Regions from separate parts of the Variovorax sp. HJSM1_2 genome, predicted to be linked through region 2. Evidence: predicted binding sites of a transcription regulator. Region 2 holds the regulator's gene; each other region holds the start of a gene.
What was found. The regulator LexA, encoded in region 2, represses DNA repair genes until DNA is damaged. The targets are predictions, from matches to a motif close to ACTGTATNNNNATACAGT.
Positions count from the first base shown of each region.

Region 1: a site for LexA is predicted at 3,413-3,430, ahead of imuA (translesion DNA synthesis-associated protein ImuA). Genes of this name have one in related genera too.
Region 3: a site for LexA is predicted at 2,604-2,621, ahead of recA (recombinase RecA). Genes of this name have one in related genera too.

Region 1 covers NZ_JBMOXA010000006.1:120,051-124,769, reverse strand. The annotation lists gene ACFQ95_RS08705 (error-prone DNA polymerase) at 1-1,169, opposite strand, end outside; gene ACFQ95_RS08700 (Y-family DNA polymerase) at 1,226-2,512, opposite strand; gene imuA (translesion DNA synthesis-associated protein ImuA) at 2,556-3,395, opposite strand; TPP riboswitch at 3,501-3,600, shown strand; gene thiC (phosphomethylpyrimidine synthase ThiC) at 3,692-4,719, shown strand, end outside.
Region 2 covers NZ_JBMOXA010000007.1:63,113-67,831, reverse strand. The annotation lists gene ACFQ95_RS09740 (D-2-hydroxyacid dehydrogenase family protein) at 1-927, opposite strand, end outside; gene ACFQ95_RS09735 (hypothetical protein) at 1,086-1,490, opposite strand; gene lexA (transcriptional repressor LexA) at 1,636-2,325, opposite strand; gene ACFQ95_RS09725 (asparaginase) at 2,415-3,491, shown strand; gene adk (adenylate kinase) at 3,592-4,248, opposite strand; gene kdsB (3-deoxy-manno-octulosonate cytidylyltransferase) at 4,428-4,719, opposite strand, start outside.
Region 3 covers NZ_JBMOXA010000024.1:2,942-7,660, reverse strand. The annotation lists gene ACFQ95_RS20535 (sensor histidine kinase N-terminal domain-containing protein) at 1-1,161, opposite strand, end outside; gene ACFQ95_RS20530 (response regulator) at 1,232-1,906, opposite strand; gene ACFQ95_RS20525 (MarR family winged helix-turn-helix transcriptional regulator) at 2,032-2,538, opposite strand; gene recA (recombinase RecA) at 2,680-3,774, shown strand; gene ACFQ95_RS20515 (regulatory protein RecX) at 3,829-4,374, shown strand; gene argC (N-acetyl-gamma-glutamyl-phosphate reductase) at 4,415-4,719, opposite strand, start outside.

The DNA.
Region 1 (4,719 bases), on a different contig from region 2:
GGCGGCTCGTTGCGCTCGCGGCTGATGAAGCGCTCGAACAGTGTGGTGATCAGGTCTGGGTTGACCTCGGTGATGCCCAGGCAGTAACACACGGCCGAGTTGGCGGCCGAGCCGCGCCCCTGGCACAAGATGTCTTGGCGGCGCGCAAACTGCACGATGTCGTAGACGGTCAGGAAGTACTTCTCGTAATGCAGGTCGCTGATCAGCTCCAGCTCTTTCTCCAGCATGCTTTGCACCTTGGCCGGCAAACCTTGCGGGTAACGCCGGCCCGCACCTTCATAGGTGCTGCGGCGCAGGTAGCTGGTGGGGGTTTCACCATCCGGCACCACCTCGCTGGGGTATTCGTAGCGGAGTTCGTCCAGGTTAAAGGTGCACTGGCGCGCCACGTTCAAGGTCTCGGCCAGGCAATCGGGCGGGTACAGCCCGGCCAGGCGCGGGCGGGGGCGCAGGTGGGCTTCGGCGTTGGCCTCCAGGCCGTAGCCGCAGTCGGCCAGCGGCTGGCCCAGGCCCACGGCGGTGATCACATCGTGCAGGGCTTTGCGCGCGCGTTTGTGCATCAGCACACCGCCGGCCGCCACCAGGGGCACACCGCTGTGCTGGCTGGCCGTGCGCAGGTGGTGCAGCCACAGGGCGTCGTCCATGCGCTGATGCAACTCCACGGCCAACCAGGCGCTGCCGCCGGGGAATTGCTGGCGCAGCCACAGCGCGTGGCTGGTGATAGCCTCCAGCGTGGCGCTGTGCTGCAGGTCGCGCCGCGGCAGCAGCAGGGCTTGGCAGTCGGGCAGGGCCAGCGGCCAGTGGTCTTTTTGCAGCCGATAGGCGCCGCGCGGCAGGCCGGCGCGGGCCTGGGTGATCAACTGGCACAACTGGCCATAACCTGTGCGGTTGCGTGCCAGCAGTACCAAGCTAAACCATGGGCTGTCAGCGGCCGGGCCGTCATGCACCTTGAATTCGGCGCCGATGAGAATGGGGAAGCTGCGTTTCTTCGCCTCGACATGTGCGCGCACCACACCGGCCAGGGAGCATTCGTCGGTGATGGCCAGCGCGGTGTAGCCCAGTTCCTGCGCACGTGCCACCAGTTCAGCGGGACTGGAGGCGCCACGCTGAAAGCTGAAGTTGCTCAGGCAGTGCAGCTCGGCATAGGCTGGCGGGATTTCATCTTCATGCATGAAATCGCCTCTTTGGGCATGCTGCATAAGCGGTGATAGCTATGAAAAACATAGATTTATCCATAGATGCCGTGCAGAAACCAACCGGTTTGAGGCTCGCGGTAAATCCATACCAAACCGGCGTGTTCACTCAGCGCCAGGTAGTAGTCGCGGCGTGTGGGGGCGCTGTCCCACCAGTTGGCCTCGATGCGCTCGGGCCCGGCCAGGCGCGTGAGCTGGCCCTGGTACAGCGGACGATCACCGTGCATGGCCAAAGCCAGGGGTTGGCGCAGCAGCCAGGGCGGTTGCTGGGCCAGTGCAGCGGGAAAGGGCGGTGTGCTGGTTTGGCGCGGCTTGGGTTTTGCCCAGGTGGCCGGTTGCCACGACTGGTGCTGCGGCGTGCGGTGGTCGGCATGGGCTTGCGGGCGCAGCACCTTGCTGGGGCCTAGGCGCGCGGATAAACGTTCGACCAACTGCTGCAACGAGTCGCCGCTGGCCTGGTCTTGCGGCAGCAGGCTGGGCGTGTGGTCGGGCTGGGCTTGCACGTCGAGCGCTTCCAGCGTGATGGCCACCACGGGGGCGGCGAGTGTGGTGCGCGCCAGGTGCTCGGCCAGCAGGCGCGCCAGGTGGGTGGTGTCGCGCGTGGCCTCGGCCGTGCGCACGCTGAGGGTGCCGCTGGCGGCTTCGCTACGGCGCTGTAGGTCGTGTTCCCAACGCAGCACCAGCCCGGTGGTGCCGCACTGGCGCGCCAGCAGCCAGGCCTTGAGTTGCAGCAGCAGGCGGTGGACACCAAACATCAGGCCAGAGGCGACTTCAATCCGGCCCAGGAATTCGAGCCGCTGCGTGAATTGTTCCGGCAGTTGCACCCAGGCGTAGCTCTCAGCCGCCAAGCCGTAGGCCTGGTCTATGGCGCGCAGCAGGTCGGCGCCAAAACGGCGCGACACACCGCCGCGGGGCAGGGCGCGCAGCGGGCCGAGGGTGTGGCAACCGAGTTGCTGCAGGGTGATGTCGTGGGGGCGCGCAGCGGCCAAATGGGTGGCGGGCAGTGCGTCGAGTGTGGCTTGCAGTTGTTGGCTGTTGCAGCCTACGAGCTGGAGCCCATCTTGTGGCGCCAGGGTTTGCAGCAGGGCGAGCGCGGCCAAGGCCGTGGGGGCCACGGCCATGCAGGGCACACCTTGTTGTTGTGCCTGCTCTTGGATGCGCCCGAGCAGCGCGCGCCGGCCACCAAACAAACGCTCGCTGCCCGAGGCCTCCAGCAGCACGCTGGCTTCAAGCACACACACCCGCGGGCTGAACTGCAGCGCCCACCAGCTCAGTGCCTGCAATTGCTCCTGCTGCAGTGCGGCTGGGCTGGCGGCTTGCACGCCACCCGCTGCCGCCTCTGGTGGTGCTAGGGGCGCTGCCGGCTCAGGCGTGTTTGTGCCATCGCTCGGGGCTGAGGGGCAGGACGCTGGCGGGGACAGGGCGATCCACAACATGGACGGGCGGTGGTGACGAGGTGACGGGGTTGGTGACGGGGGTGATGACTGGGATAGGTTTCGGGTTCTGCCAACTCTGCTGTCGTCGCTTGCCCAGCACGGCCAACACCGGAGGCATGGCGGTGTGGATTAGCAGCGGCTGTTCACGCACCGGGCCACGGCGCTTGAGGATTTGCACCTCCAGCGCGGGCAGGCTTTCAAGCGCGCCTGCTGGTGCGGCCTGCGTGGCCTGGCGTAGGCCTATGCGCAGGGGCGCGGGCGAGGTGGCGTGTTGTGTATCCAGAGGGCGAAACACAAACAGCAGCGGCGGGCGCGGCTGGTGCGCGGCCTGGCTGGCGAGTTGCAGGCGGCGCAGTTGCTCGGCACGGGCCTGCGGCAGCCACACCAGCAACGCGGCCAGGTCGCGGCAACGCAGGGCCTGCTCGGCGGCCCACAGGCGCTCCTGGTGCACGTCGGTATCGACCATCAGCAGATCCGCCAAACCCAGGCCCGCAGCGCTGAGGGCCGGCATGTGTGGCCAGTGCGGGCTGCCCACCAGCACCACCATGCCGCGTGCCGCCGTGGCGCGCAGCACCGGACGCAGCAAGCGCCATTCGTGCAGGCCGGGCTGGGCCTGCAGCACTTCGCTGATCTGCCCTGCGGGCCAGCCGCCACCGGGTAATTCGGCGTCCAGTACGGCGTGCCCCGTGGGCTGCACGATGCTGGGTGCAACACCCAGTTCGCTGGCGCGCCAGAGGTGGTCGAGGGTGGGCAGGGCGGCGCGGGGCATGTGATGCTCTTGAAAATACTGTTTATATACACAGTATATAGGGATGTGTGTGATCCAGGAAGAAAAGAATTCGGACCAGGGCGGCGTGCTGCAGCGCGTATACTCGCGCTCGCTCCGGGGTGCACCATGTGCTGAGACGATGCAAATCGAACCCGATGAACTTGAACCGGTTAGTACCGGCGGAAGAAGAGCGCAATGTCAGAAAAAGTCCGTGTGTGGAGCAATCCGTGCACGCACACATTTGACGGCGGCACTGACCGGAGCTTTTTGTACCCACGTACTTTGAAAGGCTCCAGATGAATGCTCCCGATAGACTTGCTCTCGCCGACTTTGCCGAACGCCTGGCACTGACCCGCGCACCGTTTCCCGCCTCCGCCAAGACATACGCCTCGGGTGTGCTGCATCCGCAATTGCGCGTGCCCATGCGCGAGATCGCGCTCAGCAATGGCGAGCGTGTGTCGGTTTATGACACCTCTGGCCCCTACACCGATGCGAGTGCACAAATCGACGTGCGCCACGGCCTGGCGGCCTTGCGCGCACCCTGGATAGAGGCGCGTGGCGATTCCGAGGCCTACACCGGCCGCGCCCCGCAAGCGCTGGACGACGGCACACGCGACGAACAGCACACCCGCCTGCTGGAACTGCGCCGTGAAGCCGCAGGCCTGCAGCGCACACCGCGCCGCGCCAAGTCTGGCCAAAACGTGACCCAAATGCATTACGCGCGGCGCGGCATCATCACGCCCGAGATGGAATACGTGGCCATACGCGAGAACGGCCGGCGTGAATGGATGGCCGAATACCTGAGCGACGCCGAGCGCGAACAACGCCTGCGCGGCAACCCCATGGGCGCGCAGATTCCGGCGCTCATCACGCCCGAATTCGTGCGTGACGAAGTGGCCCGTGGCCGCGCCATCATTCCGGCCAACATCAACCACCCTGAAGTGGAACCCATGGCCATTGGCCGCAACTTCCTGGTGAAGATCAACGCCAACATCGGCAACTCGGCGGTCACGTCTAGCATTGACGAAGAGGTGGAAAAACTGGTGTGGGCGATACGCTGGGGCGCCGACAACGTGATGGACCTGTCCACCGGCCGCAACATCCACACCACACGCGACTGGATCGTGCGCAACAGTCCTGTGCCTATCGGCACCGTGCCGATTTACCAGGCGCTGGAGAAGGTCGGTGGCGTGGCCGAAGACCTGACCTGGGAGATCTTCCGCGACACACTCATCGAGCAGGCCGAGCAGGGCGTGGACTACTTCACCATCCATGCCGGCGTGCGTCTGGCCTACATCCACCTCACGGCGGGCCGGCGTACCGG
Region 2 (4,719 bases):
CGCGTTGAAGTACAGCTCGTAGCTGTCCTGCTCCACATAACCAATGTGTGGGGTGCAAATGCAGTTTTCCAGGCGCAACAAGGCGTGCCCTTGCAAGATCGGTTCGCTTTCAAAAACATCGACTGCGGCCATTCCAGGCCGGCCGCGGTTCAAACCAGCCAACAAGGCATCGGGCTCCACCAGTTCAGCGCGTGAAGTGTTGACCAGCAGCGAGGTTGGCTTCATGCGCGACAAATCCTCCAGCGTAACGATGTTGCGCGTGGCATCGTTCAGACGCAGGTGCAGCGATACGATGTCGGATTCTGCAAAAAAGGCTTCGCGGCTCATGGCAATGCCCAAACCATCGGCCAAGGCCCGCTCGCGAGAAGCCTCGCTGCCCCACACCACGACGTTCATGCCAAACGCGCGTGCGTATTGGCTCACCAGCTTGCCGATCTTGCCGTAGCCAAAAATACCGATGGTGCGGCCCATGAGCGCCGTGCCCAGGCCAAAATTGGGCGGCATGGACGCGGTTTTCATGCCCGACTGTTGCCAGGCGCCATGTTTCAAGTTGCCGATGTACTGGGGCAAGCGCCGCGTGGCGGCCATGATCAAGGCCCATGTCAGCTCCGCCGGAGCAATCGACGAGCCCACACCCTCGGCCACGGCAACACCGCGCTCCGAGCAAGCTTCGATGTCTATGTGTGAGCCTATGCGACCGGTCTGCGCAATGAGCCGCAGCCTAGGCAACTTCTCTATGAGTTGGCGGTTCAGATGGGTGCGTTCGCGGATCAGGACGATGATGTCGGCATCTTTTAGCCTGACCGACAACTGCCCTAAACCTTTGACCGTGTTGGTGTACACCTTGGCGGTATAGGGCTCCAGCTTGGCTGCACAGTTGAGTTTGCGCACCGCATCTTGGTAGTCGTCCAGAATCACAATATTCATGGAAGCCTATTGTGCCTCGGAGTCCGTGCCGCTGTGCTCGCGCGTCGCGTGTTTTGGCCCAGTCGATTTGCAAAATGTGGCGCCGTTGCTCGCATTGCGCCGCGTGCACAGTGTTGGCGTGCACCGCGTGCAGCGTGTCATTTAGACAAACCGTTACCTCATTGGGCGAGTGTTGGTCCGGTGTTGGCCTCCGTTGCGGCCAGGCGGTCGAGCTCGGCGCAGACGTCGGCCATGCGCCCCGAGATCACCATGCGCCCGGCGCTGGCAGCGGCAGAGGCGGTGTCGATCACGCGCACCACACGCAAGGGGCGTGCTGCCGCTCGGGGTGTGGCCCGCGCTGGGGCGTGGGCAAATGGCTGAATACCTGCCGCTGGTCGTGCCACGCGGTTGGGCGTGCTGCAGGCGCTGCGTGTGGGGGCTTGCAATTCGCGGTACGACGCTGCGGTGGCCAGGGTGTGGCGCTGTGCTTGGCTTTTGCCAGCGGCCAACCAATCTTTGAGCCCATGCAAGGCGCTGGCCCAGCCCGTCATCGCCACCGAATGTGAAAACAATGCCATTCCCATGTGAATCTCCTCAAGCGAGTAGTGAACACAGGCAGGATTTGAAAGGACACGCCGCAACGGGGTTGTTGACTGCACAGGCGCAGCCCAACGCCCGCCACCCGTTGTGGCGTGGGGGTTAAAAGCGAAAGGGGAGTGAGGGGCGCTGCTAACTGAGCAGCGTGTTGCGGATCAGACCGACCGCCAAGCCTTCAATTTCAAATGGCTCGCCAGGCTCGACCACGATGGTTTCATAGTCGGGGTTTTCGGGCAGTAGCTCGATCACGTCTTTGGTGCGGCGGAAGCGCTTCACGGTCACGTCGTCGCCCAGGCGCGCCACGACGATTTGGCCGTTTTGGGCTTCACGTGCCGACTTCACGGCCAGCAGGTCACCATCGATGATGCCGATGTCGCGCATCGACATGCCGCGTACTTTGAGCAGGTAGTCGGGCGTGTGTTGAAACAAACTGCTTTCGACATAGTAGGTTTGCGACACATGCTCTTGCGCCAGAATGGGGGAGCCTGCTGCCACGCGGCCAATCAGGGGCAATGCGAGTTGCGCCATGTTGGGGAAGGTGAGACTGTGACCAAAGTGACTGCCACGCGACTCGTTGATGGAGCGCAGGGTGTCGCTCTTGAGCCGGATGCCGCGTGACGTGCCGCTCACCAGCTCAATGACGCCTTTGCGCGCCAGTGCCTGAAGGTGTTCTTCAGCTGCATTGGCCGAGCGAAAGCCGAGTTCGGCGGCGATTTCAGCGCGTGTAGGCGGCGCGCCGGTGCGTGCCACGGCGGTCTGGATCAGCTCAAGGATTTGTTGCTGGCGGGCAGTGAGTTTGGCGGAAAACTGTGGCAGGTCCATGTGGCGCTCCAGAGCAAGGCGGTATTTGATTTGGCTGTTTGAATATCCAGTACCTGTATTTTTATTCAGTTTTTGAGGGATTGCAAGTCATGGCAGAAAAGTTTTCAGCCGATGTGTTGTCTGGGCAGCGCACGGTGGTGGTTTTGGGTACCGGTGGCACGATTGCCGGCACGGCGGCAAACGCAGGCGACAACGTGGGCTACACCGCCGCCCAGGTTGGCGTGGGGCAACTGCTCGACGCCGTGCCCGGCTTGAAGCAAATGGGCGTGACGCTGCTGGCCGAACAGGTGGCGCAGCTCGATAGCAAGGACATGAGCCATGCCGTGTGGCAGCAACTGGCCTGGCGCGTGGCGCATTGGCTGGCGCAGCCTGAGGTGTGTGGTGTGGTGATCACCCACGGCACCGATACCCTGGAGGAAACCGCCTACTTTCTGCAGGCCGTGCTGGATCCGGAAAAACCGGTGGTGTTGACCTGTGCCATGCGCCCATCGACCGCCGTGGCGCCCGATGGCCCGCAAAACCTGTTTGATGCCGTCGCCGTGGCCAAGGCGCCTGGGGCGCGTGGTGTGGTCGCCGTCTGCGCGGGCACGGTGCACGGCGCGCTGGATGTACAGAAGGTGCACACCTACCGGCTCGACGCGTTTGGCTCGGGTGATGCCGGCCCGTTGGGTTATGTGGAGGAGGGGGTGTTACGCCGCCTGCGTGCCTGGCCATTGGGTAACGGCTTGCCCGAGCGCTTCAAGAAGAGCCTGCCGTTCAAAGGCTCTGCGCTGGCACAGGCTGCCTTGCACCACATCGCCAGGACGGATGCCTTTGCACATCTGCAACCCGATGTGAACCAGTGGCCTGAGGTGGAGATTGTGCTGAGCCACGCCGGCACCAGTGGCGCCGTGGTGCATGCGCTGCTGGCACACGGGGTGCGGGGCTTGGTGGTGGCCACCACGGGCAACGGCTCGGTGCACCACGCTTTGGAAGCTGCGCTGCGTGCCGCCATGGCCAAAGGTGTGGCGGTTGTACGCGCCACGCGCTGCACCAACGGGCGCATTGTGGTGGGGGCGGAGGATGGCGGGCAAGCCGTGCAGCCGCTGCCAGAAGCGGGCGGCCTGTCCCCGGTGAAAGCGCGCGTGGCTTTGATGTTGGCCTTGCTGGCGCCGATCGATGACTAGCGCATGCCGGCCCATGGGGCAGACATTAAAAAGCCGCCAAGTCCCTCAACGGGACTTGGCGGCTTTTTGTGGCCAAAGGCTTAGGCTTTAGCCAGTCGGATCAGGCCGACAGGGCTTGCAGTGCGCGCGAGGTGATTTCGTCCACCGAGCCCATGCCGCTGATGGCGCGGTACTTGGGAGCCGAGGCTGGGTCAGTCTTGGCCCAGTTGGAGTAGTAGTCGACCAGCGGGCGGGTTTGCGCGCTGTAGACCTCGAGGCGCTTGCGCACGGTTTCTTCCTTGTCGTCGTCACGCTGGATCAGCGGTTCGCCGGTCACATCGTCCTTGCCTTCCACCTTGGGTGGGTTGAACTTGACGTGGTAGGTGCGGCCCGAGGCCGCGTGCGAGCGGCGGCCGCTCATGCGTTCGATGATGGCTTCAAACGGCACATCGATCTCCAACACATAGTCCAGCTTCACGCCGGCGGCCTTCATGGCGTCGGCCTGGGGCAGCGTGCGTGGGAAACCGTCAAACAGGCAACCCTTGGCGCAGTCTGGCTGAGCCAAACGTTCTTTGACGAGGTTGATGATCAGATCGTCGCTGACCAAACCGCCGGACTTCATGATCTGTTCGGCTTGTTGACCGAGTGGGGTGCCGGCCTTAACGGCTGCACGCAACATGTCGCCCGTAGAAATCTGCGGGATGCCGTACTTTTGGCAGATGAATGTTGCTTGCGTACCTTTGCCCGCGCCAGGCGCGCCCAACAAAATCAGTCTCATGGATATCCTCGGAAGTTTTAAAAATCGCGTGGCACTGCTGACAAGGCCTGGGCTTTGAATAGGCCCTGGATGCCGCAGTGCTTCATGGGGCGAGGATAGCATGCGCAAACCGGCACGAGGCTTACGCCTGGGCAATACGCCCACCCCAGATCCGCCGTGGCGCCGCCTGGCGCCAAAGCTCAATACAGTTTGCGGACTCTCGCCAGGTCTTCCGGTGTGTCTACACCAGGGCCAGGGATGTGCCGGGTGACGTGCACCGCGATGCGATAACCGTGCCACATGGCCCGCAGTTGTTCCAGCGCTTCGCAGGTTTCTATGGGCGCCACCGGCAATGTAGGGAACAGACGCAAGAAGCCTGCCCGGTAGCCGTAGACCCCAATGTGGCGCAACGGGGTCAGCTGCGGCAAAGCCTTGAAGCTGGCCAAGCCACCCGGTTGCGCGGCGGCCTGGGCACCGTCGCGCCAGAAGGCG
Region 3 (4,719 bases), on a different contig from region 2:
CGGCCGCTCGGCACTGGTGGGGGTGTAGTTCAGGGCGTTGTCCACCAGGTTGCGCACCAGCTCCTGCAGCAGCGTGGGGTTGCCGTCGAGCAGCACATCCGGGCTGCCGGGTTCGGCGCCGTCGTAGCCCAGGTCCACCCGTTTATCCAGCGCACGTGGCACCGAGTCGCGCACCACCTCCATGGTCAGGCGCGCCAGATCGCAGGTTTGTGTGCTCATGCTCACGCCGCTGTTTTCGGCGCGCGCCAGGGCCAGCAACTGGTTCACGGTGTGGGTGGCGTGGATGCTGGCGCGGCCGATTTGCTGCAGCGAGCGCTTCAGGTCGTCGGTGCTGGTGCCTTCGCGCTGCGCCAGTTCGGCCTGCATGCGCAAGCCCGCCAATGGGGTCTTGAGCTGGTGCGCGGCGTCGGCCAGAAAGCGTTTTTGCGTGGCGATGGAGTCGGCCAGGCGCTCCAGCAGGTCGTTCACCGATGACACCAGCGGCGCCACTTCGATGGGCACGGCCTTTTCGTCCAGCGGGCTCATGTCGTCGGGGCTGCGCGCGCGTATGCGCTCTTCCAGCAGGTTCAGCGGCTTGATGCCGCGCGCCAGTGCCAGCCACACCAGCAACACCGCCAGCGGCAGGATGACAAACTGCGGCAGCATCACGCCCTTGATGATTTCGGCCGCCAGCACCGAGCGCTTTTCACGTGTTTCGGCCACTTGCACCAGCGCGGTCTGCGTGCCGCCCACATCCAGCCGCACCCACATATAGGCCACGCGCACACCCATGCCGTGGAATTCGTCGTCGCGCAGCTGCACCACGCCGTCTATGGTTTTTTCTTCTTCTGCGGGCAGCGGGAAGTCGCGCTCGCCGCTCAAGAACTCGCCGCGCCCGCCCAGCACCTGGTAGTAGACCTGGTCGGAGTCGTCGGCGCGCAAGATTTCGCGCGCCGGTTGCGGCAGGTTGAACTGTGCGCGGTTGTTCATCGGCACGACGATGAGTTGCGACAGCGCCTGCACGTTGTATTCGAGCGCGCGGTCGAACGGCTTGCCGGCAATGCTTTGCGCCACCAGCCAAGTCAGCCCCAGGCTCACCGGCCAGAGCAGCAGCAGCGGGGTGAGCATCCAGTCGAGGATCTCGCCAAAAAGAGAGCGCTGCTCACGCTGGAAGATCTTCAATGGAGATGGCTAAAAATTTAGGTGAAAAAGACCTCTAACGCTTATGGGTGATGCGTAAGGCGCTACGTTTTTAGGTTTGAATCTTCTCTAGGCAATAGCCCAGGCCACGCACCGTGGCGATGCGGATCGGCCCCTTCTCAATCTTCTTGCGCAGGCGGTGGATGTAGACCTCGATGGCGTTGTTGCTCACTTCTTCGCCCCATTCACACAGCCGTTCCACCAACTGGTCCTTGCTCACCAGGCGGCCAGCGCGTTGCAGCAGCACTTCGAGCAGGCCGAGTTCGCGTGCCGAGAGCTCGACCATCTTGCCGTCTATGGTGGCCACGCGGCCGGCCTGGTCGTATTGCAGCGGACCGTGTTTGATGGTGCTGGTGGTGCCGCCCATGCCGCGGCGCGTGAGGGCGCGTACACGCGCTTCCAGTTCCTGCAGCGAGAAGGGTTTGGCCATGTAGTCGTCGGCACCGTAGTCCAGGCCCTTCACGCGCTCTTCCACACTGTCGGCAGCGGTCAAGATCAGCACCGGCAACGAGGCATTGCGCCCGCGCAATTTGCGCAGCACTTCCAGCCCGTGCATCTTGGGCAGGCCCAGGTCCAGGATCAGCAAATCGAACTCGCTGTTGGCCATGAGGGCGGCGTCGGCTTCGGTGCCGGATGCGACGTGGTCCACGGCGGCACCAGAAGCGCGCAGCCCGCGCAGCAGTCCATCGGCCAGCACCTGGTCGTCTTCAGCGATGAGGATGCGCATGAGCTTGTCTCCTGGAGTTCTTCTTAATGTGTTCGGCAAACATCAACTGGTAAGTGTGCGCTGAAAATTCTAGGTTGCCTACCTTCGATGAAGTTGACAACGCTGCGCTGGCTGACGCGCGGGCGTCACGCCGCATAAGCCTCCAGGCCCAGCGCCACCACGGCGGCGACCTCGGCCCCCACCGCCGTGCGGAATTCATCTTCGGCCTGGGCCACTGCGTCTTTGAACGCCTGCAGCCACGCCAGCCCGGTGGCGGTGAACAACACGCGCCGCGCGCGCGCGTCCAGCGGGTCGGGTTGACGCGTCACCAGGCCCCAGGCGGCGCATTGGTCGACCAGATCGCCCATGGCCTGTTTGCTCATGCCGGCGCGTTCGGCCAGTTCGGTGAGGCGCGCGCCCTGGGGCGGCAGGTGGCGCGTGATGTGCACGTGTGCGGCGCTCACCTGCGCCTTGGCGGCCAGGTTGCTCAACGCCAGCGGCACTTCGACGTTATGCGCCATCAGGCTCAGCACACGCGCGTCAAAACGGCGCAACGCGTCGCCCATCAGGCGGCCCAGATGGGTCTCGCGCCAGCCGGTTTCTTCCAGCATGGCCTGAAGGTTTTCGTGCGCTAAATCAGCTGAATCTGTCATTTGAAAAATGATAAGGCAAACTGACTATAAAAAGTAGAAATGAATTAAGACTCGTGCCATAGAATACTGTTCAAGCATCCAGCCTGTGATCAATTCCAGTAAAAAAGATGCGCCAACTCATTGATTTAAAAGGAAACTCTCATGGACGCACCCGTCAAAGCCCAAACCGCCGCCAGCGCTGAAAAAGCCAAGGCCCTGCAAGCCGCACTCGCCCAAATCGAAAAGCAGTTCGGCAAAGGCACCATCATGCGTTTGGGTGAAGGCGAGGTGATCGAAGACATCCAGGTGGTGTCCACCGGCTCGCTGGGCCTGGACATCGCGCTGGGCGTAGGCGGCCTGCCCCGTGGCCGCGTGATCGAAATCTACGGCCCAGAGTCCAGCGGTAAAACCACGCTGACCTTGCAGGTCATTGCTGAAATGCAAAAACTCGGCGGCACCTGCGCCTTTGTGGATGCCGAGCACGCCCTCGACACCCAATACGCGCAAAACCTCAACGTGAACCTGCAAGACCTGCTGATCAGCCAGCCCGACACCGGTGAACAGGCGCTGGAAATCGTCGACTCGCTGGTGCGTTCGGGTGCGGTTGATTTGATCGTGGTCGACTCCGTGGCCGCGCTGACGCCCAAGGCTGAACTCGAAGGTGAAATGGGCGACAGCCTGCCCGGCCTGCAAGCGCGTTTGATGAGCCAGGCGCTGCGCAAGCTCACCGCCACCATCAAGAAGGCCAACTGCATGGTCATCTTCATCAACCAGATCCGCATGAAGATCGGCGTGATGTTCGGCTCGCCCGAAACGACCACCGGCGGTAACGCGCTGAAGTTCTACGCCTCGGTGCGCCTGGACATCCGTCGTACCGGCACCATCAAGAAGGGTGACGACGCCATCGGCAACGAAACCAAGGTCAAGGTGGTGAAGAACAAGGTGTCGCCACCGTTCAAGACGGCCGAGTTCGACATCTTGTTTGGTGAAGGCATCAGCCGCCACGGCGAAATCATCGACATGGGTGTGGAAGCCAAGATCATCGACAAGGCTGGCGCCTGGTACGCCTACAACGGCGAAAAAATCGGCCAAGGCCGCGACAACGCGCGCGAGTTCTTGCGTGAGAACCCGACGCTGTCGATCGAGATTGAAAACAAGGTGCGCGAGTCGCTGGGCATTCCACTGTTGCCAGTGGAAGAAGCGGAAGAAACCAAGCCCGCCAAGAAGTCCAAGGCCGAAGCCAAGCTTGAGGAGTAAATAGGATTCCTGCGCTTATCCAATAGGCGCGGGTAGCTATAGAAGTTGAAGCAAATGAACGAACAGTCGGCGCGCCGGGCAGTGCCTCCCATCAGCCTGAAAGGCCGCGCCCTGCGCTTGCTCAGTGGCCGCGAATATTCGCGCTACGAGCTGGAGCGCAAACTCGCCCCGCATGAAGCCCAGCCGGGCGAGCTGGCCAGGGCGCTGGACGAGTTGCAGGCCAAGGGTTTCATCAGCGACCAGCGGGCGGCCGCCTCGGTGGTGCACCGCCGCAGCGCCCGTATGGGCGCCGCGCGTGTGGCGCAAGAGATGCAGCGCAAGGGTTTGGGCCAGGCATTGGTCAGCGAAGCGGTGCAATCGCTGCGCGACACCGAATACGAGCGGGCGCTGGAGGTGTGGCGCAAGAAATACGGCCACCGCTTGGTGGCCGCAGACGAAAGCGCTGTTGACGAAGCGCCGGTCGATCCGCAAATCGCCCGGCAAGTCGCCGCACGCGAGAAGGTGCGCCAGATGCGGTTTTTGCTCACCAGGGGTTTTGCCCCCGAGGTGATCCGCCGCGTGGTGCGCGACGGGCCTGAGGGTTTGGAAGACGATCTGTAGGCAGATCGTCCGGGCCCCTGGCTTGGGGCCCTTGTGGCGTTTAGCTGATGCCCAGCATCAGCTTCAGGTTCTGCACGGCCGCGCCACTGGCACCCTTGCCGAGGTTGTCCAGGCGTGCGATCAACACCGCGTGGCGGTAGGTTTCGTTGGCAAAAACGCGCAACTCCATCTTGTTGGTGTTGTTCAGTGCCAGGGCGTCGAGCTTGCCGTCGCTGGCGGGCTCTGCCACCGTCACCCATTCGCTGCCCGCGTAGTGGCGTAGCAGCGCAGCATGCAAATCGGCGGCCTTGGGTGCGCCGGGCAGCAGATCGAGGTGCAAAGGCAGTTGTACCAACATGCCTTGCT